DNA from 3 places in the Paenibacillus sp. MMS20-IR301 genome. Region 3 is predicted to be linked to each of the others. Evidence: riboswitches for the same ligand, from Rfam matches in the RefSeq annotation. Region 3 holds a riboswitch; each other region holds the start of a gene.

Region 1 (9,906 bases), 3.6 Mb from region 3:
CCAATGGGCAGCCGGAAGCTCCCACATCGGCTTTATCTCAATCGGAAGGCTATTGCCGCCCCATACATTATTGACCAGAATATCTAAGCGCCCCTTCTCTGCGGCAATCTGCCGGATTACCGCCTCTGTCTCCCCGTCATTCGTATGATCACAGCGGATAACGGCGCCTGCACCACCGGCCTCATGAATTTCATCCAGTACACCTTCAAGCGTCCTTGGTCCTCTATCTTGCAGAGATCCGGCATTTCTTCCCGTAACATATACATAGGCACCTGCTTTAGCCAGCTCTAGCGCGATCCCCTTTCCCGCCCCCCTGCTCCCGCCTGTTACTAGTGCTATCTTCCCGTTTAACGTTGTCATAATAACCTCTCCTCTCAGCTAATGCTGCATATTCTATCAGCTATGTTGCACCAATCCGTTCTCTTTATTAATATAAGCCTTATATATGACAGCTCCTGACATATATAAGACTTATACTGGTTATATTCATTGTTGTGATTCCATCTCTTCATATAAGGAGGCTTATTATGCGGGCAGACCGTTTATTGTCCATTCTGCTGCTGCTGCAAAACCGCGGTAAAATCAGCTCAAGGGAGCTCGCCGAGACGCTCGAGGTCTCGGAAAGGACGATCTTCCGGGACATGGAGGCGCTCGGCATCGCCGGTATCCCTGTGCTGGCCGAACGCGGCCGCGAGGGAGGCTGGATGCTTGCCGAGGGTTACAGGACCTCGCTGACCGGAATGACCCCCAAAGAGATCTCAGCACTGCTCCTGCCGGCCGATCCTGCAATTCTCCAGGCGCTGGGAATCCAGTCCGAGTTCTCTTCCGCAAGCCGCAAGCTGCAGGCTGCCTCTGCCAGACTGCCGGCTTCACCGCTGAGTGTTCTAAACGAGCGGATTCATATTGACGGTGCAGGCTGGCATCCGTCCGGAGAAACCTATCCCTGTCTTACGGCACTGCAGGAAGCCGTATGGGAGGAGCATAAAGTGCGCATCGGTTATTTGCGCGGAGAAGAGTACGCAGAGCGGCTGATCTGCCCGCTCGGGCTGGTCGTCAAACGCGGAGTGTGGTATGTCGCCGCAGAGACCGGAGAAGGCATGCGGACCTATCGTATTTCACGGATTAATAGTGCCGAAGTCATGGAAGAAACTTTTCGCAGACCGGCAAATTTCAACCTGGCAGACTATTGGGAGGCTTCAACCACGGCATTCAAATCCTCCCTCCCGCGCTATCCGGCAGAGCTGCTTGTGAAGGAGAATGCCATGAACGCCCTGCAGAAGGAGCGTTACGTTAATATCCTGCAGCAGACCCCGGATGCCCGCCCCGGCTGGATAGTTGTGCAAGCTGAATTCAATACGCCGGAGTCAGCCTGCCGGATCATCCTGTCGTTAAGTCCGGGTATTATTGTAGCTTCTCCGGCGGAGCTGGCCGGCAGCGTAGAGTGCAGTTTACGTGAAGCTCTTTTGCTGTACGAAAACAATACGCAACCGCACTCTTTTTAGCGAATGCAAAAAGAAGTTTTATGTCAGTTCTTACAATAGACCGATCGCGCTCTAATCCCCTATAATATGACAATACACAATTATCATTTTTAGGGGGAACTATACTTTATGGACTGGATGAACAAGCTGCCGTTAAAACAAAGAATTATTGCCGGATGTTACCTGGTTGCCGCTTTATTCGCTGTCCCCGTGCTGATTACGCTGATCATTATGGGCAAGGTTGTGATTGGCCTTATTCTGATTGCGGTACTCGCTGCCCTAACCTTCCCGCTCGCGCGCTTCATTGAGAGAACGCTTACATCTTCATTTGAGGATATCTCCAATGTAACGCATACGATTGCCAAAGGCGACTTCACCAGCCGGGCGGACGAGAGTGGCTCCATGGGCGATATCAGCCGTTCCTTCAACACAATGATCGACAAGCTGAAGAAGATTCTGACTGATGCTTCACAGCTCACCCGTCAGGTTATGGATGCCAGCCGCGGGATAGAGGATAAGAACCAGAACCTGAAGATCGTAATGGCCCAGGTAGCCTCCTCTTCCAATGAACTGGCCCTCGGCGCGAACGAAATTTCGGTAGATATTGCAGAAATGACCGAGTCCATCAAAGATATTGAAACCAAGGTCTCCAATTATACGAATTCTACAAAAGAAATGAATAAACGCTCTGTACATACGCTTGAACTGGTTGAACAAGGACGAATCTCCGTTGATACCCAGGCAGACGGCATGCGCAAGAATATTCAGGCTACACAAAAGGTGGCAGACACAATCGAAGCCCTTTCGCAGAATGCCCGCGGCATTACCATGATTGCCAAGAGCATTACTGAAATTGCTGAGCAGACGAACCTGCTCTCATTGAACGCTTCCATTGAAGCTGCGCGTGCAGGCGAACATGGCCGCGGATTCGCAGTTGTCGCCCAGGAGGTCCGCAAGCTGGCGGAAGAATCCACTGCCTCCACCAAAGAGGTATTCGGACTGGTCCGCAGCATAGAAGCTGATATCAAGCAGGCGATCGATAATATTGCCATCAACGAAGAAGTAGTACAAGTACAGAATGAGATGATTACCGAAACTGCACATATCTTCTCCCAAATCGTTCACAGCGTACAGTACATAACTGAGCAGATCGCCTCCTTCTCCGCCGAGAGTGACCTGATGCTCGAAAGTGCGCTTAAAATTTCCGGAGCAATTGAGAATATTTCGGCGATCACCCAGCAGACGGCAGCAGGTACCGAAGAGGTATCCGCAGCGATGAACGAGCAAATCCATGCACTGCAGTCCGTAGCTGAAGAGACCGAGAAGATGACCCAATCGGTTTTCCAGCTGCAAAAAACAATTCATATTTTCAAATTTTAACAGATTCGCAGAGAGTCCGTTTTCGCAGCTGCAAACTGCGGAAACGGCTTTTTTATTATGTCGAGGCAAAGATTTACTGTAATATTCACAAAGTGTTAAGATTCTGCATAACCATAAAAAGTAAATTTGTATTATTTACTTACTATTCATTAAATATATATATAAAAACCTCTATAATACTATACATTTGATTTTTTGAATTTATATTATTACACATCCACATTTTCGGAAAACATAATGCAAATGGTTTGAAAACTATCATTTCAAGCCGCTTTCATCCCTGAAAATTCGCTAAATTTCGAGTTCCATAAACTGCGCTTATTGACAAAAGGAGAGCGAGGAATATATTGTAAAGGAAAATTATTCTTCTATTACTCCTAACAGAATAAGAGGCAAAATTCTTCGAAAGGGAATGACGCAAAGCCATGGATCTACAGTCCTATATCTTTATAGGACCATGACAGCCAGGTTGCTGAAACACTACGGACGTCTTAGATTTCATGTCCGGTCTGTGATTCGTGCAACAGGCCTGTGCTCCTACTAACGAGTGCAGGTTTTCTATTGCTACATACCTAATAACAACTTGCGGGGTGGATGTTCTGAAGACAGTTGCAGATTATATGGCCGAGGCATTACACAATCTCGGAGTAACACATTCTTTTGGGATTATCGGCAAATCTATTTGTCCTATCGCACTAAAGCTTGTAGATTATGGTATTGAATTCATTCCCGGCCGGCATGAATCCAGCTCCGGATTTGAAGCAGGCGGTTACGCGCTCAAAACAGGCAGTCTCGGGGTAGCCTTCGGCACCTCCGGCCCGGGCGGAACGAACCTGCTCACCGCTGCGGCACATGCCAAGGCTAACAATCTTCCCGTTCTCTTCATCACCGGCCATCAGTCAATTAAAGAGCTGGGGATTCCCCAGTGTCAGGATTCCACATCCTACCTTGCCGATCTGGCAGAGATGTTCCGGCCGGCAACGCTGTTCAGCAAGCTGGTTGAACGCGGTGATCATTTCAGCACTATATTCAATCATGCCCTGTCCATCGCGCTGGGTGACAAAAAAGGCCCTGTCCATCTCTGCATTCCCTTTGATGTCCAAACGGAACGGCTGGAGGAATGCCGGATCGTGCTGCCTGAACGGGAAAAGCTCGTCAACTACGCTAACTTTGAACGGGTCGTCTCGGCAATCAATGCCTCCAGCAGACCTCTGATCATCGCCGGTAAAGGCGTCAACCGTTCCGGAGCCCACAAGGAGCTTGTCCAGCTGGCCGAAACCTTCAACATTCCTGTTGTCACCTCTCCCGGCGGCAAAGGCACCATCGCCTGGGATCACCCGCTCTATCACGGGCCTATCGGCGTCGGCGGATGTCCGCACGGTGAAGAGCTAATGAACAACAGCGATCTTTTTATTGTCCTTGGCTCACGGCTAAGCGATATGACCATCTGTAATCTGAAGCCTGAGAACCATCCTGAGCTGCTGATTCAGTTTGATGTCGATCCTACATTTGTCGGTAAAATCCTCCATTCTCGCACCATTTCTGTTGGCGGCGATATGCGGGACAATCTGGAGCTGTACCTTCAGCAGATTGATCCGGCGTCCGTCAAGAGACGCGAGATTACAGTATCCAATGAGTATCATGAGGAGCTTCCCGTATTGCCCAAGCTGTCTCTCGCCTCAGTAATGAGCACAATGAGTGATTTGATCCCTTATGACAGTACTGTATTTGTCGATGACGGCAGCCATGGCTTCAACGCAGTGAAATGGTTCAACGTTAAGAAGGCCGGCAGCTTTGTTTTCGATGATTATTTTGCCTGCATGGGCAATTCAATCGGCATGGCCATCGGAGCCAAGGTAGCCGCTCCGCAAGAAACCGTGTTCTGCATTACGGGTGACGGCTGCTTCATGATGCTTGGTACTGAAATAAACACAGCCGTTTGCAAGGAAATACCTGTGATTTTCATTGTTGTCAATAATATGCAGCTGGATATGGCACTCAAGGGTATGGCGAAAACAACCGGCCGGATTGATGGAACACTGTTCGAGGTTCCTCTTGATGCTGTCAAATTCGCCGAATCGCTTGGTGCCGCAGGCTTCCGATGCGAGACACAGGAGCAATTTGCTTCAGCAGTCCGCGAGGCAATTGCGCTAAACCGTGTTGCTGTGATTGAGCTTTTAACCGACCGTGATGAAATGCCTCCTACGGCTCACCGGACACTTGATCTTAATTAAGCCGGATTGCATCCCACTCTACTACCCTACTCTCAGGAGGCCATGAAGTATGAACACGAACAGCGGTTTGGAGCATTTCACTAATCTTTCAGGACAATACGGAGCAAAAGCGCTGGCACCGATCAAAGAGCATTTCCCTGAGCTTGCCGAGTTCATTATGGGTAATGCTTACGGGGATATTTTTCAGCGGACAACTATTGGGGCGGACTGGAAGGAGATCGCCGTTATCTCATCTTTAATAACTATGGGGCAGTTTGAACAGCTTGGTGTTCATTATGTAATGGCACTTCGCGTCGGAATGACCGTTGATCAAATCAAAGGAATTCTGCTGCATCTGGTACCGGTTATTGGCGCTCCAAGAGTGATTTCGGCTTTCAATGTTTTGCTGGAGACGCTGGAAGAGATCCGTTAATCCCTTACAAGATATTACAACATTCGACTTTTGTATTGCATATTCGAGAATCATGCGGTTATAATGAAGGCAAAATATCCCAAAAACTAAATTCAAATGTCGAATATAGTCGTAAGAATGCAGTTTCCGGATATCCATCATGATGATTAACCGATAAGGTCTGAGTTGTCATGCAATCAAAATTACGGGAGAGATGAACATGGGACAATTTATTTTGAAGACGGACAGTGCAAAGAAAGTCATTAATATTGAGCTGGAAGGAACCTTCTCGAATGAGGATGGCCTGAAATCCATTCAAGCTTACCAGCAGACCATTAACCCGATTAATCCGGCTGAATATGCCCTTGATATCGACTGCAGAAAGCTTAACGTAACCGCCCCTGATGTTGTGCCGCTGCTGGAAGGCTGCTTCATCATGTTCAAGTCTGACGGCTTCCAGAAGGTCACCCTGACCCTGGAGAACAACCCGATTCTCAAAATGCAGCTGGCGCGTCTGGGCCGCAAAGCAGGACTGGAAAACCTGGACATTATCTCGACGGTACAAGCCTAGTAATTTTTATATACACCTAAATTCCATCATTGAAACTCCGGGCTTTACCGCCAGTTATCATGATTAAGTTTGTACGAGATCACTTACTAACATAACTTAAGTTTTAGCTTACGAAGCGAGTTTTGCCGAAGTGTAATCAGAAAGCTTATATGCATAATACTTTTAGGAGGTCTACTATGGCTGGGATTCGCATTAAGGACATTGATATCTACCATCCAAGCACTAAGATCAGCAATGACTTTTTCATTCAGCATTTCGATGAGAAGGGCATTGATATCCGCGGACTTCTGGCTACACTGGGCCGTGATACCCGGTACAGCATCAGCAGCACAGATGAGAACTCCCTGACGATGGCCTTTGAAGCCGCAAGCAATGTTCTGGAAAAAACCGGATTGTCCGGTGCAGATATTGATTTAATCGCTTATGCAAGCCAAACTCCTGAATATATTTTTCCTACAAACTCACTCATGATTCATCGTTTAATTAACGGGGCATCGCATACGATCTGCATCGACAGCAACGCCAACTGTGCCGGAATGACTGCTGCAGTGGAGCAGGTCAGCCGCCAGATGCTTGGCAATCCGCGGATCCGCCGTGCGCTTGTCATCGGCTCGGATTATGTTGCCCCGCATGCTAACAAAAATGATCCGGTATACTACGCCAACTTCGGGGATGCTGCTGCTGCTGTCATCCTGGAGCGTGATGAGAATTCTGTAGGCTTCATTGATTCGATCTACCAGACCGATACCTGTGTCTACGGGAACTCCTTATTCCCGGCAGAAGGCCTGGCTAATCTCGGACGCAGCGGTGTCGCTGCAGGCGAATTCAATGTGAAGTTTATTCCGTTCGATGATTCGATCTGCGTGGATGCTGCCTCGGAATCGATCAATACACTGCTAAGCAATAACGGGATTGCCCCTGAATCCATCAAAGCGGCCTGCTTCTCGCAGCTGTCGCTACCGAACATTCAGGCGGTCTCCGGCAAAATCGGAATTGATCCGGATGCTGCAGTATACATCGGCGATGAATTCGGCTACACCTCTACGAGCAGCCCTTTCATCGCACTGCATAAAGCCGTGACGACCGGACAGCTCGAACGCGGTGATAAGGTGCTGTTCTGGACTGTAGGCGCCGGCTGGCAAAATGTTGCCTTTGTAATGGAATACTAATATATAATTCAAACGGCCCGCTGGCAGGATAACTGCTGCGGGCCGTTTTTTATCCGGCAGGCTTTTACACTTCTGTCCCAGTGAACCTAGTGCTGCCCTTCATGCTTCTCCCAGCCCATCGTCCGCGCTACAGCATCCTGCCAGACGCGGTAACGGTGCTCACGCTCCTCCTGCCCCATCTGCGGCGAGAACACCTTCTCGGCCTTGTTGAACTGCTCCAGCTGCTCCCGGGTCCAGATGCCTGATGTAAGTCCGGCAAGCAGCGCAGCACCAAGTGCAGTAGTCTCCGCGTAGGTTGTACGTGTAACGTCGCTGCCCAGAATGTCTGCCTGGAACTGCATCAGCAGATTGTTGCGTACTGCGCCGCCATCCACTCTGAGGCCGCTGAGCGGCATCCCTGCGTCCTTCTCCATAGCTCCGATCACGTCACGGGACTGAAAGGCCAGTGACTCCAGCGTTGCCCGGACCAGATGTCCGGCAGTTGTGCCGCGGGTCAGCCCGAACACAGCCCCGCGGGCATACATATCCCAGTACGGCGCACCAAGACCGGTGAAGGCAGGTACGACCACTACGCCCTCACTGTCTCCGACTTCACTTGCCTTCTCCTCCGAGTCAGCCGGCCCTTCAATCAGACCCAGCCCTTCCTGCAGCCATTGTACGGCCGCTCCTGCGACAAATACACTGCCTTCAAGCGCATAATAGAGTTCATCCCCGATGCCCCAGGCAACGGTCGTCAGCAGGCCGTGGCTCGAGGATACAGCCTCTGTACCTGTATTCATCAGAATGAAGCAGCCTGTCCCGTAGGTATTCTTGGCACTGCCCGCTTCAAGACAGGTATGACCGAATAGCGCCGCCTGCTGATCACCCAGCACAGAGCGGATTGGAATAGCTGCACCGAACCACTGCTTGTCTGCGGTACCGAAATCACCGCCCGACATCCGTACTTCAGGCAGAATGGACGGCGGAATCCGCAGCGTCTCAAGCAGTCCGGAATCCCATCTGCGCTCATGCAGATTATACAGCATCGTCCGGGAGGCATTGGTAACGTCTGTGGCATGCACAGCGCCGCCTGTAAGCTTCCAGATCAGCCAGCTGTCAACGGTTCCTGCCATGAGCTCTCCCTTAGCTGCACGCTCCCTGGCTCCCGGTACATGGTCCAGAATCCACGCCAGCTTCGTAGCTGAGAAATAGGCGTCGATGACAAGCCCTGTCTTCGCTGCAATCTCTCCGGCCATCCCCTGCGCCTTCAGCTCCTCGCAATGCTGAGCTGTCCGGCGGTCCTGCCAGACAATCGCCGGATAGATCGGCTTCCCTGTGACCTTCTCCCAGATCAGTGCCGTCTCCCGCTGGTTGGTGATACCGATTGCTGTAATGCTGTCAGCCGGGGCTGAGCTGGCGCTGATAGCATCTCTGGCGGCGGCAAGCTGGCTCTCCCAGATCTGCTCCGGGTCATGCTCTACCCAGCCCGGGCGGGGGAAAGACTGTTTAATCTCATATTGTCCTTGCGCGATCATTCCTGCGCTCTCGTTAAAGAGAATCGCCCTTGAACTGGTCGTCCCCTGGTCCAATGAAAGAATCATAATGTCCAGCCTCCTGCTAGCATTTGCTTAAAAGATATGTTCCACGATGAACAAGATTTATGTGGTGGTTTCAACAAAAAGCACCTCTGCTGTCAGAGGCGCTGTCATGCAATGTCCGGATTTACTGTTTTTCGACAGGAAGCCGCAGGATAAAGGCGGTCCCTTCGCCAGGCTTGCTGGAAGCGTGAATGCTGCCGTGGTGCGATTCGACGATATTCTTGACAATCGCAAGACCCAGCCCGGTTCCGCCTGACTCCCCGCGGACCCGCGCTTTGTCTGCCTTGTAGAAACGTTCGAAGATATAGGGCAGATCCTCCGGCGTGATGCCTACACCCTGATCCCTGATCTCAATCTCCAGGTAGCTCCGGCCTTCCAGAATCATGGAGCCGGCTGTAATGGAGATCATTTTGCCGGCGGGTGTATGGCGGAAAGCATTGTCCAGCAGATTAGTCAGCACCTGCTCAAGCTTGTCTTCATCAGCAGACTTCAGCAGCAGCTCCGGCCCGGATTTCTTCAGTTCAAGCAGAATCTCCCGTTCCTTGGCTCTGACGGCGAACTTACGGTATACCCGCTCCAGCAGTTCCCCGGCATCCACCTGAACCTTCATCATATCAAGATGCCCGGCTTCCATGCGGGCCAGATCGAGCAGGTCCTTGACCAGACGGCCCATCCGCAGCGATTCGTCATGTATGACCTGAACCAGCTCACTGCTCTCCTCCGGAGAGGAGGCCATGCCGTCCAGCAGTGCCTCGCTGTATCCCTGCATCATAGACAGCGGGGTACGGATCTCATGGGAGACATTGGCGACGAAATCGCGCCGCATCTTCTCCAGCCGCACCTCTTCAGTTACATCACGCAGTACAGCTACCGCCCCTCGGAGATGATCCTCGGCATAGAGGGGGGCCATATGCACGGACCAAACACCCTGCCGGACATGTACATTGGAGCGCTGGTCACCGCCCTGGCTGAGCGTGCTGAAAAACAAATGCAGCAGCGGCGGCGGCACCTCACCAGAGGCAGCAGACGGCGGATACAGCCCGCTGTCGGCCTCCTGCTCCCAGGCCAGATCGCTCCAGGTTTCCAGCAGTGCCTGCCCGTGC
Region 2 (9,906 bases), 300 kb from region 3:
TCTCCCAGATCAGCGATGCGGGCAGGGCATTCAGGTCTTCGCGGGTGAGCTCGTAAGTCTCAATCTCCAGCCATTTCGCCATCGGGTTGCTGCTCCGCTCCAGCGGATCAATATCCGCAGCCATATGACCGTAGATCCGGATGTTGGCCATCAGCTTGGAGGCCTTTACGGCCTTTCTGAGCCACTCGGTATCCCCGGAAATTGCCGGTGGAGGCGTCTTGTCGGTCTCAGGGGCGAGCGGAGGCGGACCGGATACAGTGAACAGATCACGGTAGTGAGGCTCGACGGAAGCCGGGTTGTGGACGAATTGCTCATATTTCTCCTGGATGTAGCCCAGGTTGGGGCCGTAGTATTTGCTCCAGACGGAATGGGTATAGGGCTCTTTGATGGCCATGAATAGGTCCTCCTAACGGATAAACTCCACACGCGGCATACAAGTGTGCCACCAGGCGGAGCTGCAATGTTTGCGGTTTCATTCTCACCATTATTGTGCTACTTTCCGGCAGGGTAATCAATTCATACTTTCGGGCAATCCGTTCGCAAAACGGTATGATTCAACATGAGATTCATACGGAACAATCATAAATCTTATAGGCAAGGCCGGAGTAAAGAAAAATGCTATATAGATTGTACTAAAATACTTTAGAAAACCTGAATTACAGAATGTTCACCATAAACAGCGGTAATCAGCAAAAAATTTGGAAATAACGGCGGCCGGAAGTCCAAAACTCATCTTTAAGCGGAAAATCATGTACAATGAGCTGCCGCGCGCAGGTAAATGGGTTGAATGTACCCACCATTAAAAAATGCAGCCAGCCACGCAACGGTTGTTCAAGGGACCAGCTTAGCGTTACGGACATGAGAGACGTTAAGCCTGCAGAAAGCTACCTGAGTGCCGGACCTTAAGGACATCAGCGCCGTTATTTCACCGGAAAAGTGGATTTTGCCTATGAAAAGCGGCGGATAAGGGCCGTCATGTCCGTAAGCCCGCCCCAATGGCCTTTTTCGAGCGAACAAAGGCTGTGGTGTCCGTATGCGTCAGATTGGGAGTGTATTTGAACCAGACAGAGGGGATTGACCCTCTATAACTTGCTCCAACACCACGCTTGGCTTCCTTAGTGGGAGCGAAGGCCAGCAATCGTGTACAATAAGCTGTCGCGCGGATAGAAGGTGAATACAATAGAATGAATTTCGGCCGTTCAGCAAGAAGCTCTTTGGGCATTCCTGTATCCTAAATCAACAGGTAGCTTTCCAGTTCAAACTATAAAAAATAAAAATAAAATTTTTAAGAATTTTTGTAGTTGCAAAACATAAAATTGGGTAATTACTCTTATATTGTGTCACGGAAGCGAAGTCTATAATAACTATATTTAAACGGAATGAGGGCGCTTGAAATAAAAATGGGAATATTTATACAAGCTGTAGGCAATTTCAGCTAAGGTTCTTCACAACTTAACATAAAAAAATTCCAGATATCGACACACTTTTCGTTAAAGTTCTTGTATAATGTTATTGCGGAGAACGGTTTCATTGATTTTATCCAGATCCTTTCAAAACAAAGGGTCCAGTAAAGGGTAAACCTGCTGAAAGGCAGGGGCACAAAGTCTCGGATCTAAAGTAGAAATACTATGATGGCCGGACTGCCTGGGGACGAGAAAAATTCTAGGAGGAGATTTCTTGGATCAGTCCAACCAGGGGAATGATGAGCTTCAGGCAGTTGATCTGGATTTAGAATGGGTATATCTGCTCATGGCTGCTAAGCGGGCCGGTATCCAGGCGGATGAGATCCGCCGTTTTTTTAATGAGAAGGCACTTCAGGCGATGTAGGATAACCAGTCTTGCAGGGATACATACAGAAAAGGGCACAGCGATTAGAACGCTGTGCCCTTTTCTGTATTCCCGGGCAGGGGCATAACCGGGTGCAGCGGACCGCGCCTGGCTTTACCGGATCATTCTGTTCAATTATCCTTCTGGTCCAGCCGCCATTTCTGGTAATCAAGAAATTCCTTAAATTCACGCTTGCTTATACCGGAAGCCATAGCCTCCTGAACCAGGCTGAACCATTCTCCGTCCAGAGCCGGTTCTTCGGTCTCAGCGAGTCCGCCATACAGCAAAACATGAATGGATACCTGAAGCGCGTCAGCAATCTTTTCGATAAATTGAATGGAGGGGTTGGATTGAATATTCCGTTCCACATTGCTTAAGTATGATTTCGCCACGTCAGCCTTGTCCGCCAGTTCGGATAGAGAATAACCCTTCTCCTGACGAAGCCTATGGATGCGGCTTCCCATATTATCTGACATGATTACAACGCCCTCCGTACTTTTTGACACTAGTATAACAAAAATTCGCAAAACCGACAAAAATCATGCGGGCGGGAGAAAAAGCAGTATACCTTGACCGTTGCCGGCTTCAGATATACTGCTTTTAGACAACGCATCAGTTCTTAGTAGGCTTTCTTAGCACCTTGTTTAGCTTCGAAATCCCAGATCAGTTTGATTTTATCTTTCTGGAAATAGTTCTGTGCTTCGCCGGAATCCACGAATTCAAACTGTACTGTGAAGCTGTCCTCCGTACCGGCTTTGATGCCGTCAGCTTCAGTGAAGAGCTGCTCAATGAAAGTTCCGGTGTTATCTACAAGATCCGGGGTGATATTCTTCAGATCAGCGAGTGTAGTCTCATAGACCACTGTCGGTGAAGTGAGGGTCGCTTTGTCTTTATTCACGAGGAATTTCACTTTAATGAACTTATTCAGGTCAACGCCATTGTTGTCGCCGAGCGTATCGGTTACCTCTGAAGTCGTTTTGAGCTTGATTGAACCGATATCAAGGGTGCCGGAGTTTTTCAGTTTGAAGTTCTTAGTTACAGTATCGCCCGGCTTCAGGTTGGAAATATCAACGATGACAGAAGGATCCGAAGTCAGATCGAGTGTACCTGCTGCGAAAGTTGCTGTGCTCTGTGCAGTGTCGCTGAAGTAAGCGAAGGTTCCTCCGCCGATTAAAGACAAACCAAGTGCAGCCGATGCAACGCCAAGACCCAAAGTTTTCTTGATACCCATTAATAATTCCTCCTCTAATTGTTTGAGATTAGTTGTAGGCAGCGCCTATATATTTGTATCTTCCGGTTCGTAAACGGAAGGTAACAACAATTATTGCGGTGTTTCGGGTGCGGAAGGAGCGGATAGTGCCGCGTTTTTCTTTTCAAGTGCACTCAGCGCTTTCCACGAACTGTAGAGTGCATAGAACAGCAGCATCAGGCCCGGCACAATCATAAGGATTATACTGCCGGCTTTGGAGACGGCGAAGTTCATGGCATACCCGACATACGGGATAGTGGTTCCGGTGTACTGTGCGACAACATTGGCCGAGCTGACAGGATTCATGTCAGGAGCATCATTGTTATCACCTTTTGTGCGGTATAGAGCCTCACCGGTTGCAGAATTAAGTGTGGCTTCAACGATCCGGTGGGTAATCAGAATATTGTCCTCGCTTCTGAAGGTGATGACATCCCCCTTCTGGAACCGGTTCATATCTCCGCCAGGCTTCAGGGCTACAATCGAACCGGTCTGGATGCCTGGCTCCATGGAGCCGGAGAGCACGGTTTTGATTTCATACCCGAAGAAGGAAGGCTCACCGCCGGAGCTCTTGGATACGACTACGGCTGCTACCAGCAGGATGAAGATCAGGAGCATAGCTGTAGAGAGCAGGTTACTAATCCATTTTCTAATCTTCATGTTAATCTCCGCCTTTGTCTTGTTGGGAGTTAGAGAGATCTGGTGCAGGTTCTGGCTCAGGTACAGGGCTTGCCGTGGCTTGCGGTTCCTGTGCCGTGGCTTCAGTTAATTCAGGTGCCGGTGTTGCGGCAGGTTCTGGCTGCCCGCTTCCGGCCGGATCCGGGAGGTCTGTGACTTCGCCCGGTTTGTCTGCGGAAGTGTCTTCTGGTTTAGTCCCGTCCTCAGGCTTGGCAGCAGCCTTCTCCTCGGCCTCCGCCTTTTCTTTGGCCTCCGCCGCCTTCTGCTTCTCCAGAGCCTGCTTCGCTTCTTCATCTTTCTTCGCCTGTTCCGCGAGACGCGCCTGCTCCTCCTCTTCCAGGCGTACGCTGCGGGTCTCGCTGATCAGCTGCTGCTGGCTGCCGATTTCCGCTATGCTGGAAGCCGCACTGTCTTTCAGGCTAAGCAGTGAGGAATTAAGACTGTTGTAAGTGGAGAGCAGAGTGCCTGATATATTATCCTCCGGCAGAGTGGCCGTGACCGGGAAGATGAACCGCTGTGAAACCGCCTCCTGGCTGAAACCAAGGGGACCATAGACCAAGTCGCTGACGGTCAGGGAATAAGCTGTATCCGGATCATGCAGTGACTGCAGGTACTGGATAATTCCGTTTAATGAAGCGGTCAATGTTTCTGACAGCACGTCGCTCTGCGAGAGGCTGCTCTGGAATTCGCTGAAGAACTGATCATCAGTAATTTCAAGACAATAAGGATCAAGGTTGTTCATATATCCTCCGATTACCGCGAGTCCTGCGGCTGCAGCGTTTATTTCTGCGGTTAGCTCATTCCAGGTTTGCTGGTTAGCATTCAATTGGATATCTGCTTGCTTCAGACCGGAATTAAGCTCTGATAACTGTTCTGAGAGATGTTGTTCGGCAGCGTCCAGCTCAGTCAGCGACATGCTCTCTATGGATGATATTCCCTGATAGCTTTGCGGGAAGCTGTAGTCCTTAAGGGATGCAGCTAACAGAACTGCGGCAGTAACATGGCCTTTGAACTGAATAAGCTGTTCTTTGAACGTCTCGGGAAATACTGCACAGAAGCTGATCTCACTCTCCAATTGGGCTGCATCGGTAAAGCCGCCGTAGGTATTGCCGATCTGCTGTGAAGTACACAGGAAGAGCAGAGAGATTACCACGCCTGACTGCAGGGAACGCAATCCTATTTTGGAGCCCGTGTTTACCCTTTTTTTAGATCTGGGTTTCAGAGGAAGTCCTCCCCTCAAAAATCTGTTTATCTGTTCGTTATTATCGTTCTTTATTAAGAACGTTTCGGTAATGAAATCATAACTGTATTGTTTCAAAAAGAAAACCGTCATTTACTTCTGTATTTCCTTTATAACGAACGAAAATCATTGTTTTTCTTGATTTATCTCTATTTATCACTGTATATCTAAATATGTTCTTAATAAAGAACGAATGAATATGTCGTTTTTGCAAAAAAATAACCGGCTGCGCCTGGCGCATACCGGTTATTCAGGGTTTATATTTAAATGTTAATTTCCGGGGGACAATCTGTCATTCATCAGCTAAGGATAATGAGAGCAGTTTCCCTAAGGGAGCTTCTCCCCGCGCGAGCTGACATACAGCTCGTACCATTCCTTGCGCGTAAGCTGAATGCTCTCCGCGCCTGCACAGGCCTTGATGCGCAGCGGATTAACCGTGCCGATGACCGGCTGAATTGCTGCAGGATAAGTCATCAGCCAGGCCAGTACGATCGCTTCGGGGGTTGTGTTCTTCTCCTCAGCGAGCGCACGGACTCTGGCTGCGGTGTTCACTACACTTTCAGGCTGCCCCTCCAGCGGGCGGCCGCTGAACAGACCCTGGGCCAGCGGCCCCCAGGCCTGGAGCTGGATGTTCTCTTCGCGGCAGTATTCTATCGTGCCCTCGGGGAAGGTGATATCCTTCCACTGTTCACGGTTCACGCTGAGTGCGGCGTCGACCCAACTGATTTTGGCCAGGCTCATATGCAGCTGATTCACGATGAACGGCTCGTCACAGTAGGCCTGCAGCAGCTTGATCTGGGCGGCGCTCATGTTGGAGACGCCGAAGTGGCGCACCTTGCCGGCGGCCTTAAGCTGATGCAGTGCTTCAGCAACCTCTTCGGGATCCATAAGCGGGTCCGGGCGGTGGAGCAGCAGAATATCGATATAATCTGTGCCCAGCCGCGAGAGCGTTCCGTCTACACTGCCCAGAATATGCTCCTTCGAGAAATCAAACATATTGGTGATATCCCCGGGCTCCATTAGCCTGATTCCGCATTTCGACTGCAGAATAACTTCATCGCGCAGGCCCGGACGCTCCTTGAAAATCTGCCCGAATACCTTCTCCGCCTTGCCGCGGGTATAAATATCCGCATGATCAAAGAAGTTAATTCCGATCGACAGCGCTGCTTCAAGGGCCTCATGACCCTGTTTAATTTGACCAGCCGTAACCGGCTCATGGTCCCATTCTCCGCCGAGTCCCATGCAACCTAGAGCAATGCGGCTGGCAGGAATGCCGCGTTTGTTTAGCGGTAACGCTTTCAGCAATTGTATCCCTCCATACCTGTTGAATTAATGACTGCGAGAATATTGTACACCTTCAGGAACTGGTATGGTATTCCGCAGTACAAATAGAGGATTGTCCCGGGCCGCAGGCAGCGGCAGGGAACAATCCTCTTGTGCAGATGATGCTATAAATCAATCGGTCTGCCGGTATCACTCAGCCTGCGGTCAACCACATCCTGATGCAGACGCTTCAGCCATTTCAGCTCAGTCAGACTGTGCTCATATCGGCCGTACATCAGATGCAGCGCTGAGCGGGGGACCACCGTAATATGCTCCTCATATACCTGGTAAGCGTAGTTCACCTGGTGTTCTGTCTCCCGGATCCGTTCCTCCAGCAGCCGCTCAACCTTCTCCTGATCAATATAACGCGAGAGGGCCAAGGCCATGTAGAGCGGATGATAGAGCTGACCACTGGTCTTGATCTGCTGCAGAATTAGCTGCTCCATGAGTTCTCTGCCTTTATCAGTGATCCGGTAGATTGTCTTATCGGGGCGGTCAGGGCTGCGGATAATCTCGACGGCTTCAATATGTCCGCCTTCGGCCAGCTTATCCACAGCATAATACAGGGAGCCCATCTGCAGCTTGATGAACTGATCCATTGTGCGTTCCTTCATGACTAGTGTGATTTCATAAGGGTGCATATCCCGTTCCAGGAGCAAGCCCAGAATCAGCAGCTTCATGGACATGTCCGCTTACCGCTGGCCTGAAGCCGGCTGCGATTCCTTCGGCTGAACGAGCAGGCGGTCCTTCGGCATCACCAGAACAAACACAACTGCAAGCGCCGCAGGCACAATTGCCCACATGAACGTATGCGTAATTGAAGCGGATAACGAATGTGTAATCTTCTCCAGCACCGGCGCCGGAATTTGTGCCCGGGCTTCAGGAGTCAGCGCAGCACGCGGATCGCCGAAGGAGGAAGCCTGGCCGCTGTTGCCGAAGGCTGCACCAAGCTCCGAGGTGAAGCTGTTGCGCTGGATAATCCCGAAGATGGTAATCCCCAGCGTCATGCCGAGGGAGCGCAGGAAGGTGCTGGTAGACGTTGCCGACCCCCGCTGGCGCATGTCGAAATGATGGATGGAGGACATGCTGAGCACGGAGAAGGAGAAGCCGACTCCGAATCCTGTCAATGCCATGAATACATTCAGCAGCAGGCGGGAGGTGTCCGGAGTCAGGGTGCTGAGTGAGAAAATCCCGGCAACGAAGCAGACAGCCGACAGCATCATGATATTGCGGAAGCTTGTTTTGGTAGTGAGCAGGCCCCCCGACTGGCTGCCTACAACCGTACCGATCATCATCGGCATCAGAATCAGGCCGGAGTTGGTAGCGGAACCGCCGTATACCCCTTGGACAAAGATTGGAATGTATACAGTCGCCACAATAAAAGCAGAACCGTAGAACAATCCGAGCAGACTGCTTGTGGCAAACAGCCGTTTGCGGAACATGGCGAAGGAGATTACCGGTTCAGCCGCAACCCGTTCAATGAAGATGAAGGCGATCAGGAATACAGCAAAGCCGGCGAACAGTCCGAGAATGGTAGCTGAATCCCAGGCATACTGGTTGCCGCCCAGCTCCAGCGCGAACATCAGGCAGATAATGCCCGCCACCAGCGTGAAGGCACCGCCCCAGTCAATCTTTTGCTTGGCATGGGATACAGATTCTTTATAGGAGCTCATGATCAGGAAGAACGAAACTACGCCAATCGGCAGGTTGATATAGAAGATCCAGTTCCAGCCGACGTAGTCGGTAATATAAGCGCCAAGCAGCGGGCCGATGACACTGGAAATACCGAAGACTGCACCGAATAAGCCGGTAAGCTTGCCTCTGGACTGCGGCGGGAAAATATCAAAGACAATCGTGAAGGCAATCGGCATCAGCGCACCGCCGCCAATCCCTTGTATCGCCCGGTAAATACTCAGTTGGGTGATGCTGGCCGCCGTACCGCAGAGGGCTGAACCGATCAGGAATACAATTAGTCCGAAGATGAAGAACCGTTTGCGCCCGTACATATCGGACAGCTTGCCGAAGATCGGCGTACCGGCCATAACCATGACCATGTAGGCTGAGGTTACCCAGACGATTTTATCAAGCCCCCCCAGTTCAGAGACAATGGTACCCATCGCCGAGGCAACAATCGTATTATCCATAGCGGACATCAGAATGCCGAGCAGCAGTCCGGCAACGACGAGCTTAAGATTGCTTTCTTTTGTGTGCATGTACAAACTCCTTTTCGCTTAAGTATTCAATGACAAATCTCATTATATTCAAATTTGAATAGGGGAGCAATCTTTTTCTGGGCAAAATAAATGCAGACGCAAATAAGCCGCCCTTGTAAGCCAAGAACGGCGGGTCTTCTAATTATTCCATAACGGGCCGGCATTCATTCCTGCGCCGCAGGCAAATTGTTATTCATGATATAGCAGCACCAATGGGACGCAGCTCACGGGCTTCAATATATCCGATGAACAGCTCGGTCAGCTCAGGGTCAAACTGTGTTCCCGCACAGGCGCGCAGCTCTGCAATAGCTTCGTTAAAGGATTTGGTCGGCTGATACGGACGCTCTGTAGTCATTGCATCGAAGGAGTCAATAATAGTCAGCATCCGGCAGAGGCGGGGAATCTCTTCGCCCTTGAAGCCGTACGGGTAGCCTTTGCCGTCATAACGCTCATGATGCAGCTCAATATAGGGGGCCAGCTCTTTGTACTTGTCATTGGTCAGGGCCATTTCCTTGCCCCAGGTCACATGCCATTTGACCATCTCCCATTCCTCCGGCAGGAGCTTGTCCTTCTTATTCAGGATGCCCCAGGGAATCTCCAGCTTGCCGATGTCATGGATAAGTGCCCCGAGCGTGAATTGGCGCCTTGCAGGATTGTCCAGCTGAAGCAGCTCGCTGATATCCATAGCATAGCGGAATACTCGTTTCGAATGCTTGAAGGTCTCCAGATCCTTATACATGAACAGGTTCAGCTGTTGCTCAATGTCGCGCACATCCTGGCTGAAATCGATGTCACGCTCCAGTGAGGACTGGTTGCCGTAGATATGCACCATATTTTTGCCCTGCTTCTTGGCATAATAGAGCGCCTGGTCGGCATGATCAACCAGTTCGGACTTGAAGTGAACATCCGGCTGATATCCGGCGATGCCTGCCGAGAAGGCGAGACAGCCCTGGGGGAAGATCTCGGTGCCTTCAAAGATGGAGTTATTAAGCAGTTTGCGCAGCTGCTCGATGAACACCTTGGCTTGCGCGGCATCATAGCCCGGCAGCAGCAGGGTAAATTCCTCCCCGCCGTACCGGGAGACGATAATTCCGGTGCTTGCAGTTTCTTTTGTCAATAAATCTGCCAGAAAGACAATCAAGCCGTCGCCCTTGAGATGACCGAAATGATCATTATATTTCTTGAAATCATCGATATCGATCATCGCGAGGGAGAGCGCCTGGCCGCTAGCCTCCGATCTGCGCATTTCCTCCTCCAGGGCTGCCTCGAAGTAGCTGTGGTTGTACAGTCCGGTCCGCTGGTCCCGGTTCGCCCGTTCCTCAATGCTCCGGTACATGCTGAACAGCCGCTTGAAGGAATACGAGATCAGAATGCTTAGC
Region 3 (9,906 bases):
TCCCGGCGGCGGGTGCGGAGTATACAATAACAAGATTCACGGGCTACAGCGTGATGGTTACTAACAGCAATCAGACCGGAGGTGCCGGGCCGAATGCTCCCGAGGTAACGGCTGCTGCTGCTGGGGATTTCCGGAATGGCGGCTTTGAAGAGGGAACGCCGGGCTGGAGCTTCACTGCGGGAACAGGTGTAGCGTCCAATAATCCTTACGCGGGAAGGGGACTAGCCTATCTTGATCCGGGAACAGATAAAAGCGTGTCACAGCTGTTCGCAGCTGAGCCCGGAGAATATAAGCTGTCTGTGATGGTCAGCAGCGGCGGCAGCGGCGGGAAATTTGGAATCCGCATGGCAGGGGCAGTGCTGGCAGAGGCTGAACTGCCTGCGGGGGAGAACTATACGCAGATTAGCCTTCCTGCTGTTACTCTGGATCAGAGCGGGCAGGCGGAAATTTACATAACCGGCGGCAACGGCTGGATTAATATTGACGAGGTGAGGGTGGAACGATGATGAGGAATATGCGTGCGGCTGTAACGGCTTTATTAATGCTCTTATTATTTATTCTTCCTGTAACAAACATTTATGCCGAAGGGAATTTACTGCAGAATCCTGGCTTTGAAGAAGGAGAGGACGGAGCGCCTGCTGGCTGGAGCAAGGATATGTGGATTGCCGGAGATGCCTCCGGTACCCTGTCTGTGCAGTCGGAGGATGTGCATTCCGGAAGTAAGGCGGCTGTAATCGAGAATTTTGCAGCCAACCATCTGAAGTGGGTGCAGACGGTTGCCGTGACACCGGACACCTATTACAGAATATCCGGATTCGTCAAAGTGGTAACAACTGCAGGCGAAGGAATGGGAGCTAATATCTTCCCTGTAGGAATCGGAGGGGGATATCCGTCCACTCTGGATACAACAGGCAACTGGCAGTATCTTGAGTTCATCGGCCAGACCGGTGCCGGGCAGACAGAGGTCACTATAGGGGCTGCGCTCGGCGGTTATGCCAGCCTGATTCAGGGCAAGGCTTATTTCGATGATCTGTCCGTGGAGCAGCTGGATGCTCTTCCGGCGGGAGCAAGCGTAGTTTCACTGGATAGCGGAGCACCTGCGGCTGAAGCGGGTGGAGGCGGGGACAGCGCGGCGGCGGAAACGCCTCATAAGGTTTCGCCTGCCAAGCTGCTGCTCATATCAGCTGTCTTCAGTATATTTTTTGCGCTTCTATATAACAGGGCCTTCCGCAGCGAGCGTCTGCTGATCCAGCATAATGCAATCTATACGAGATGGCTCTATGTACTGTTCGGCGCTGCACTGCTTCTGCGGATCTGGATCGGCCTTACCGCGCAGGGCTATAAGAATGATATGAATACATTCATTGCCTGGAGTCAGCGGCTGAATGATCTTGGTCCGGGCAAGTTCTATGAAGAAGGCTACTTTGCGGACTATCCGCCCGGATACTTGTATGTGCTCTACCTGCTGGGCTTGCTTCGCGGACTGTTTGGCTTTGCCGGCGGATCAGGCGGGGAGACGCTTCTCTACAAGCTGCCGGCAATCATCTCCGACCTTGTGCTCGGCTGGCTGATTTACAAAGGCGCCAAACCCAAAATCGGTGCCGGCCTCGGTATCGGGCTGATGATGCTGTTCCTGTTTAACCCGGCAGTGCTGATGGACTCGGCGGCCTGGGGGCAGGCGGATTCCTTTTTCCTAATCTTCCTGCTGCTCAGCATTACGGGCATTGTGGACAAAACCTTTATCCGTGCAGCAATCTTTTTCGCATTGGCTACACTGGTTAAACCGCAGGCGCTGATCTTTACTCCGGTGCTGCTGTTTGCCTTCTATCATCACCGGGCCTGGAAGCAGCTTGCCCTGGGAGCCGTCTACGGACTGGGGATCTTCGCTTTCCTCGCAGCCCCGTTCTTCTGGAACAACGGCGGCTTTGCGGGATTGATTAATTTGTATAAAGCCACCTTATCATCGTACCCTTACTCAACTGTAAATGCCTTTAACCTGTATGCATTAACAGATCCGATGTGGTCCGCTCTGGATTTGACGTGGCTCGGCATACCTTACCGGATATGGGGTTTCATCTTTATTCTTGCGGCAGTAGCCCTTGCAGCGTATTTCTCCTTTAATACCAAGGACCGTAAGGATCTCTCCAAATCATTCTTCATTGGTATTGTATTGATCACAATTGTGTTTGTATTTGGCACCAAAATGCATGAGCGCTACCTGTACCCGGTCCTGCTCCTGTCGCTGTTCGCCTTTATTGAGAGTAAAGACCGGCGTTTCCTGACGCTGTTTCTCGGGTTTTCCCTGACACAATACATCAATGTAGGGTATACGCTGGCCTATCTTAATACCGGCGGCAATCCGCCAACGGACGGAATTGTTCTGGTTACAGCAATTACAACATTGATTCTGGCCTTCTATACCCTGTATATCGGATACGACGTATATATCCGCAAAGCGGTGAAGCCGCTGGCACCGCCGGTCACGATGACGGCAGTATTTGAGGCGGATGTGGCACTTGCCGGGGGAATCCGGCCGCTTGCCGCCAAAGAGCAGCGTTCCCGGCTGGGACTGCAGCGTAAAGACTGGATATGGATGGCTTTGATCACCGTTCTTTACGGAGCACTTGCGCTTTATCATCTCGGAGATACCAAGTCGCCTCAGACTGTGTGGCAGCCGTCTGCCAGCGGCGAGAGCTTCTATGTGGATCTGGGACAGGATTATCCGCTGGAGCAGGTGAAGGTATTCGGCGGTGTCGGCACAGGCAAGTTTCAGCTTGAATTCAGCCAGACGCCGGATAATTGGAGCAGCCCGTTTGAGGTCAGTGAGGATGTCGGCAATGTCTTCATCTGGAAAAGCCAGCCGGTCAACGTATCCGCAAGATATGTTAAGCTTACGGTCACTTCTCCGGGCTTCATCCTGCATGAGATAGCCTTCTATCAGCAGGGTGCGCCGGAAACTCCGCTGACGATTGCGAATGTTGTACCGGATGCCGGTGCAGTGCCTGTAAGAGGGACACCGGCTAATCTGTTTGATGAACAATCTATCATTCCGCTGAATTCGAATTTCATGAATAGTACTTATTTTGATGAAATCTATCATGCCCGGACAGCTTATGAACATTATCACGGAATAGTGCCTTATGAGAATACCCACCCGCCGCTCGGGAAGCTGCTGATTGGTGCAGGTATGGAGCTGTTCGGCGTTAATCCGTTCGGCTGGCGGATCATTGGCACCTTGTTTGGAATCGCCATGTTGCCGCTGATCTATATTATGGCGATGCGGCTGTTCCGGAGAACTACTTATGCTGCGCTTGCCGCCGGACTTTTCGCGCTGGACTTCATGCATTTCACCCAGACGCGCATATCGACAATAGATGTGTACGGCGTATTCTTTATCATGCTGATGTTCTATTTCATGCAGCGGTATTTCACCATGAATTTCTACCGCACCCCGCTGCGCACTACGCTGGTTCCGCTGTTCTGGTCCGGGCTGTTTTTCGGAATCGGAGTCGCCTCCAAATGGATCGTTCTTTACGGCGGGGCGGGGCTGGCCATCATGCTGGCACTTGTGCTGTTTGAGCGGTACAGGGAGTATAAGGCAGCGGGGCGGCTGCTGGCCGGAGGCAAGCTGACCGATCAGGAGCTCAAAGCCGCCTGCCGCACCGCGGACAGGTCGTTCTGGAAGAATACCGTAATTACGCTGGCCAGCTGCATCGGATTCTTCGTTATTATTCCGGTAATTATCTACAGCCTGTCCTTCATCCCTGCACTATCTGCATCGGCGGAGGGTTATACTATAAAGGGGCTGATTGATGCCCAGAAAAATATGTACAACTATCACAGCCAGCTTGTAGCAACGCATCCGTTCGCTTCCTCCTGGTGGGAGTGGCCGTTCATGAAACGTCCGGTATGGTTCTTCAGCGGCGGAGAAGGCTTGCCGGAGGGCAAGGCCAGCAGTATTGTGACGATGGGGAATCCGCTCATCTGGTGGACGGGAATCTTTGCCATGCTGGCAGCGGTATGGCTTACTGTGAAGCGCCGGGACAAGGACCTGTACATGATTTGGATCGCTTTCTTCTCGCAGTATGTTCCGTGGATGCTTGTACCTCGGGAGACCTTCCTTTATCATTATTTTGCCATGGTGCCGTTCCTGATTCTTGCGGTAGTATATGTTCTCAAGATACTTGACAGCAAATTCCTTGACGCCAAGTACTTGCGGTATGGTTATATAGCGGGTGCAGCCATACTGTTCATCCTATTCTATCCGGTGTTATCTGGCATGCAGGTTAACAGTAATTATATAATACATGTATTACGCTGGTTCCCGTCCTGGCTGTTCTAAGGAACAGCCGGCCAGGAACTGGAATCGTTACACCAAATATTTAGGAGGAACCCAGGTGAAAGCCAGATACAGTGTAATTGTCCCCATGTTCAATGAGGAGGAGGTCATTCAGCATACCTATGAGCGGCTCAAAGCAGTGATGGATGAGTGTGGCGATTCCTATGAACTGGTTTTCGTGAATGACGGAAGCCGGGACCGTACAGCTGAGATTATGCGCGGAATCAGTAACAGGGATGAGCATGTCAGACTGATTGACTTTTCCCGTAATTTCGGCCATCAGGTGGCGATTACTGCTGGTATGGATTACGCTGAAGGCCAGGCTGTTGTAGTCATTGATGCGGATCTTCAGGATCCTCCGGAAGTCATTCTGCAGATGATTGCGAAGTGGAAAGAGGGCTACGATGTTGTTTACGCCAAGCGCCTGAAACGGCACGGGGAGACTTTCTTCAAAAAAGCCACTGCAAAAATCTTCTACCGCCTGCTGAGCAGCATGACCAGTGTAGAGATCCCTACGGATACCGGTGACTTCCGGCTGATTGACCGTAAAGTCTGTGATGTGCTGCGCGGCCTGAAGGAGAAAAACCGGTACGTCCGGGGACTGGTGAGCTGGGTCGGGTTCCGCCAGACGATGGTGGAATATGTGCGTGAGGAGCGCTTCGCCGGGGAAACGAAATACCCGCTGAAGAAAATGATCCGCTTTGCGCTCGACGGAATCACTTCCTTTTCTCATAAACCGCTCAAGATTGCGTCGTATATCGGTTTCTTCTTGTCCTTCTCCAGTTTCCTTTATCTGATCTTTGTATTATTCCAGAAGCTCTTTACCTCCTGGACGGTAGCGGGCTGGGCTTCCATAGTAGGGGTGAATCTGCTCTTTAACGGGATTGTGCTGATGCTGCTGGGAGTAATCGGTGAATATATCGGGCGGATTTATGATGAATCCAAGGACAGACCGCTCTATATCGTACGCGAGACCAAAGGATACGACAATGAGGAAGCCGTAGATACCCGGAAGGAAAGCGATTATGCCAGATAAGCTTTGGAGTGCAGGGTTTATCCAGTTCCTGAAATTCAACGCCGTCGGCCTGCTGAATACGCTGATTGATTTCGCCGTATTTACGCTGCTGCATGCATTAGGGATGCTGAACACCCCTGCACAGATTATTTCCTACAGCGCCGGTACAGCCAACAGCTTTTTCTGGAATAAAAAAGTGACCTTTCGTGACACGGACCGGGGCAGCAAAAACAGCTTTGACCGGATGCAGCTTGTCAAATTTATTGTGCTGAATCTGGCCGTCCTGGGGATTTCGGTGCTGCTGATACATCTGCTGACTGAAACATTTGGTATTCAGGTTCTTATAGCGAAGGTGCTTGTTACGTTTGTTACGGTAATCATCAATTTTTTTGGCAACCGTAAATGGGTGTTTTGAGCTAATATATTATAGATCTTTATTACGGAGGCGATTATCATGCGGAAGTTATCCTATTTGATTATACTTGCCGGGGTTCTGGTTATGCTCTATCCCAAAGGAAGCGAATGGTACAATGACCGTCAGCAGCAGAAGCTGCTGGAAGAGGCCGAGCAGGCTTATAGTGAAATCACTCCGGCGGATACTAATCCGGATACGAATTTGAGTGAGTCCTACGCCGAGGTTACCCAGCTGCTGGCAGATGAATCTGCCCAGGAAGAGGCTGCGCCTACAGCAGCTCCTGAAATTGAACTCGGCGGAAAAATAACCGCCATCATCCAGATTGACAGTATTGATCTGAAGCTGCCTGTCCTTGAAGGTGCGACCAAGGCCAATATGAAGCATGCTGCTGCGCACATGAAGGAGACGGCAGCAATCGGCTCAGTTGGCAATGCTGCAATTGCAGCCCATAGAGCAAGAACAGCGGGAAGGCTGTTCAATAGATTAAATGAAGTAGGCATTGGTGACGATATCATTATTACAACAAGCGGGCAGAAGTACGAATATGTAGTATATGATGTTTCTGTCGTGGAGCCTACCGATGTATCGGTGCTTGAGGGGAATAAAGAGGATAAGATTCTTACCCTCATTACTTGTGATCCGCTGGTGAACCCGACGCACCGGCTGATTATCCATGCCAAATTAACCTGATTCATCTGCCTTGATGACAGCAACAGACAAAAACCTAAAAAAACTATTAAATTTTTATGTAAATCTAGTAATTTAGGTCTTGATAATAGAAATAGATATGGTAAGATGTAACTATCAAAGCTAATACACGATAACGGCAAACCTATCGAAAGGTAGGGACGCAAAGCTAAAGGGCCTTCCCGTAAGGATGGCAGCCAGCTACCGAATGAAGAAGCTTTTTTTGTTTGTTCTTTATGTAAATCTATTGATTTTTTGGTAGAATTTAGAGCAGATAAAGCTTATACGATAACGGCAAACCTATCGAAAGGTAGGGACGCAAAGCTAAAGGGCCTTCCCGTAAGGATGGCAGCCAGCTACCGAAAGGGGTTTTATCAATGAAAAAGTTCTATATGATGTTAGTTACATTGTTCGTATTGGTTACAACGGTGCAGGTTGGTACAGTCCAAGCGGCTGAGGCAGATACAAGCTGGTTAAAAGTCGGACAATTGGATCAAGGCGTTGTCGGCGTTTCCTATAATGTTCCTAAAGACAAGAAGATCAAAGTCATGATTACTAAAGACAGCACTAGCTACACTTACAACCTGTATGCTTCCAAACCAAGTGAGACTTTCCCGTTGCAACAAGGTAACGGCACTTACAAGGTTTCCGTGCTTGAGAATACTACCGGTAACAAATATAAAGTAGTTTCTTCCGATACAGTAGATCTTAACCTGAGCGACACTAACGCTGTATACCTGAGCTCTGTTCAGAATGTTAAATGGAATTCTACTGATAAGGCAGTCCTGAAAGCAGCACAATTGACACAAGGTCTGACTACAGATGAAGCTAAAGTGAAAGCTATCTATGACTATGTTGTTGCTAACGTGAAATATGATTACACATTGGCTGCTAATGTATCTACTGATTACATTCCTAATAACGATAACACTCTGGCAACCCTTAAAGGGATCTGCTACGATTACGCTTCCCTGTTTGCTACTATGCTTCGCAGCGAAGGTATCCCAACTAAACTGGTTATGGGGAACACAAGTTATGTTTCTTCCTACCACGCTTGGAATGAAGTGCTGCTTAACGGCAAATGGGTAATTATTGATACTACTGTTGATGCAGGTCTGGCTAAGAACAGCAAAACTTCTGATCTGGTTAAAGTAGCAAGCAAATATACTGCAGCTAAGTTCTACTAAGAATAGCTGTACTCATACAATTGATAGATTTATTCGCGAATAACCCGCTTAATTATTAAGCGGGTTATTTTTATTTTGCTAAAGGGTTGCTTTTTAGTAGAGAGATAGGTTATTATAAATGAGCGTTGTTGGAGCGGGAAAGTTGATTTGGAAATGACTTAAAAAAGTGGTTTCAAAAAAAGACTTGCTTTACTCGAACGAACGTGATATATTATAAGAGTTGCTGGTGACGAGATAATCGCCGCTGACAACGAGTTTGATCTTTGAAAACTGAACAACGAGTGAGTATCGGAATTCACTTATGTGATTCCAAAACAGAGAATGTAAATTCTCGTCAGATGTTTCAAAATGAGCAATCGCTCTTTTCAATACAAATTGGAGAGTTTGATCCTGGCTCAGGACGAACGCTGGCGGCGTGCCTAATACATGCAAGTCGAGCGGAGTATTTCCTTCGGGAAATGCTTAGCGGCGGACGGGTGAGTAACACGTAGGCAACCTGCCCTCAAGACTGGGATAACTACCGGAAACGGTAGCTAATACCGGATAATTTCTTTTTTCTCATGGGAGAAGAATGAAAGGCGGAGCAATCTGCCGCTTGAGGATGGGCCTGCGGCGCATTAGCTAGTTGGTGAGGTAACGGCTCACCAAGGCGACGATGCGTAGCCGACCTGAGAGGGTGAACGGCCACACTGGGACTGAGACACGGCCCAGACTCCTACGGGAGGCAGCAGTAGGGAATCTTCCGCAATGGGCGAAAGCCTGACGGAGCAACGCCGCGTGAGTGATGAAGGTTTTCGGATCGTAAAGCTCTGTTGCCAGGGAAGAACGTCCGGTAGAGTAACTGCTACCGGAGTGACGGTACCTGAGAAGAAAGCCCCGGCTAACTACGTGCCAGCAGCCGCGGTAATACGTAGGGGGCAAGCGTTGTCCGGAATTATTGGGCGTAAAGCGCGCGCAGGCGGTCATTTAAGTCTGGTGTTTAAACCTTGGGCTCAACCTGGGGTCGCACTGGAAACTGGGTGACTTGAGTACAGAAGAGGAAAGTGGAATTCCACGTGTAGCGGTGAAATGCGTAGATATGTGGAGGAACACCAGTGGCGAAGGCGACTTTCTGGGCTGTAACTGACGCTGAGGCGCGAAAGCGTGGGGAGCAAACAGGATTAGATACCCTGGTAGTCCACGCCGTAAACGATGAGTGCTAGGTGTTAGGGGTTTCGATACCCTTGGTGCCGAAGTTAACACAGTAAGCACTCCGCCTGGGGAGTACGGTCGCAAGACTGAAACTCAAAGGAATTGACGGGGACCCGCACAAGCAGTGGAGTATGTGGTTTAATTCGAAGCAACGCGAAGAACCTTACCAGGTCTTGACATCCCAATGAAAGCATTAGAGATAGTGCCCCTCTTCGGAGCATTGGAGACAGGTGGTGCATGGTTGTCGTCAGCTCGTGTCGTGAGATGTTGGGTTAAGTCCCGCAACGAGCGCAACCCTTGACTTTAGTTGCCAGCAGGTAAGGCTGGGCACTCTAGAGTGACTGCCGGTGACAAACCGGAGGAAGGTGGGGATGACGTCAAATCATCATGCCCCTTATGACCTGGGCTACACACGTACTACAATGGCCGGTACAACGGGAAGCGAAGCCGCGAGGTGGAGCCAATCCCAGCAAAGCCGGTCTCAGTTCGGATTGCAGGCTGCAACTCGCCTGCATGAAGTCGGAATTGCTAGTAATCGCGGATCAGCATGCCGCGGTGAATACGTTCCCGGGTCTTGTACACACCGCCCGTCACACCACGAGAGTTTACAACACCCGAAGTCGGTGGGGTAACCCGCAAGGGAGCCAGCCGCCGAAGGTGGGGTAGATGATTGGGGTGAAGTCGTAACAAGGTAGCCGTATCGGAAGGTGCGGCTGGATCACCTCCTTTCTATGGAGAATCGTCTTCTGCAATGAAGACATTCAAATTTTAAATCTAACCGGTCGGTTAGTTACTCACTCGTTGGTCAGTTTTGAGAGTTTAAGCTCTCAAGTAAGACTTGATCCTTGAAAACTGGATACCGAAACGAATTTGCGTTTTAGAACATCTTTTAGCTGAAACTTGTGTAAGCAAGTTGAAATAGTTATTAGTTGATGAATAGCGAAGGTTTTCGATTGTGCAGCGACCTTTGGCTTTGAATGATCTAGCATACGGAGTGATCCGGAGGCGTCATTCAAAACAAGATGAGCAAACAAGCGAAACACCGGAGCGTTGGTTAAGCTAATAAGAGCAC

Evidence for each region. Region 3 has a riboswitch for cyclic di-GMP ahead of LOS79_RS21710 (transglutaminase-like domain-containing protein). Riboswitches for the same ligand answer to the same signal wherever they lie in the genome.
Region 1: another riboswitch for cyclic di-GMP. It lies ahead of LOS79_RS04080 (thiamine pyrophosphate-binding protein); the one in region 3 lies ahead of LOS79_RS21710 (transglutaminase-like domain-containing protein).
Region 2: another riboswitch for cyclic di-GMP. It lies ahead of LOS79_RS23025 (anti-repressor SinI family protein); the one in region 3 lies ahead of LOS79_RS21710 (transglutaminase-like domain-containing protein).

Annotation. Positions count from the first base shown of each region.
Region 1 covers NZ_CP135275.1:967,333-977,238, reverse strand. The annotation lists gene LOS79_RS04095 (SDR family NAD(P)-dependent oxidoreductase) at 1-360, opposite strand, end outside; gene LOS79_RS04090 (helix-turn-helix transcriptional regulator) at 528-1,502, shown strand; gene LOS79_RS04085 (methyl-accepting chemotaxis protein) at 1,611-2,861, shown strand; cyclic di-GMP riboswitch class I at 3,243-3,338, shown strand; gene LOS79_RS04080 (thiamine pyrophosphate-binding protein) at 3,482-5,095, shown strand; gene LOS79_RS04075 (carboxymuconolactone decarboxylase family protein) at 5,145-5,507, shown strand; gene LOS79_RS04070 (hypothetical protein) at 5,707-6,057, shown strand; gene LOS79_RS04065 (3-oxoacyl-[acyl-carrier-protein] synthase III C-terminal domain-containing protein) at 6,234-7,226, shown strand; gene glpK (glycerol kinase GlpK) at 7,313-8,806, opposite strand; gene LOS79_RS04055 (HAMP domain-containing sensor histidine kinase) at 8,928-9,906, opposite strand, start outside.
Region 2 covers NZ_CP135275.1:5,388,676-5,398,581, reverse strand. The annotation lists gene LOS79_RS23030 (2-oxoglutarate dehydrogenase E1 component) at 1-394, opposite strand, end outside; cyclic di-GMP riboswitch class I at 1,564-1,648, shown strand; gene LOS79_RS23025 (anti-repressor SinI family protein) at 1,678-1,827, shown strand; gene LOS79_RS23020 (helix-turn-helix domain-containing protein) at 1,959-2,303, opposite strand; gene LOS79_RS23015 (TasA family protein) at 2,447-3,058, opposite strand; gene sipW (signal peptidase I SipW) at 3,149-3,733, opposite strand; gene LOS79_RS23005 (hypothetical protein) at 3,735-4,925, opposite strand; gene LOS79_RS23000 (aldo/keto reductase) at 5,319-6,296, opposite strand; gene LOS79_RS22995 (PadR family transcriptional regulator) at 6,440-7,000, opposite strand; gene LOS79_RS22990 (MDR family MFS transporter) at 7,007-8,527, opposite strand; gene LOS79_RS22985 (bifunctional diguanylate cyclase/phosphohydrolase) at 8,721-9,906, opposite strand, start outside.
Region 3 covers NZ_CP135275.1:5,090,768-5,100,673, reverse strand. The annotation lists gene LOS79_RS21735 (ArnT family glycosyltransferase) at 1-506, shown strand, start outside; gene LOS79_RS21730 (glycosyltransferase family 39 protein) at 542-4,342, shown strand; gene LOS79_RS21725 (glycosyltransferase family 2 protein) at 4,398-5,375, shown strand; gene LOS79_RS21720 (GtrA family protein) at 5,365-5,769, shown strand; gene LOS79_RS21715 (class D sortase) at 5,809-6,459, shown strand; cyclic di-GMP riboswitch class I at 6,585-6,665, shown strand; cyclic di-GMP riboswitch class I at 6,740-6,820, shown strand; gene LOS79_RS21710 (transglutaminase-like domain-containing protein) at 6,834-7,643, shown strand; rRNA gene LOS79_RS21705 (16S ribosomal RNA) at 8,016-9,563, shown strand; rRNA gene LOS79_RS21700 (23S ribosomal RNA) at 9,887-9,906, shown strand, end outside.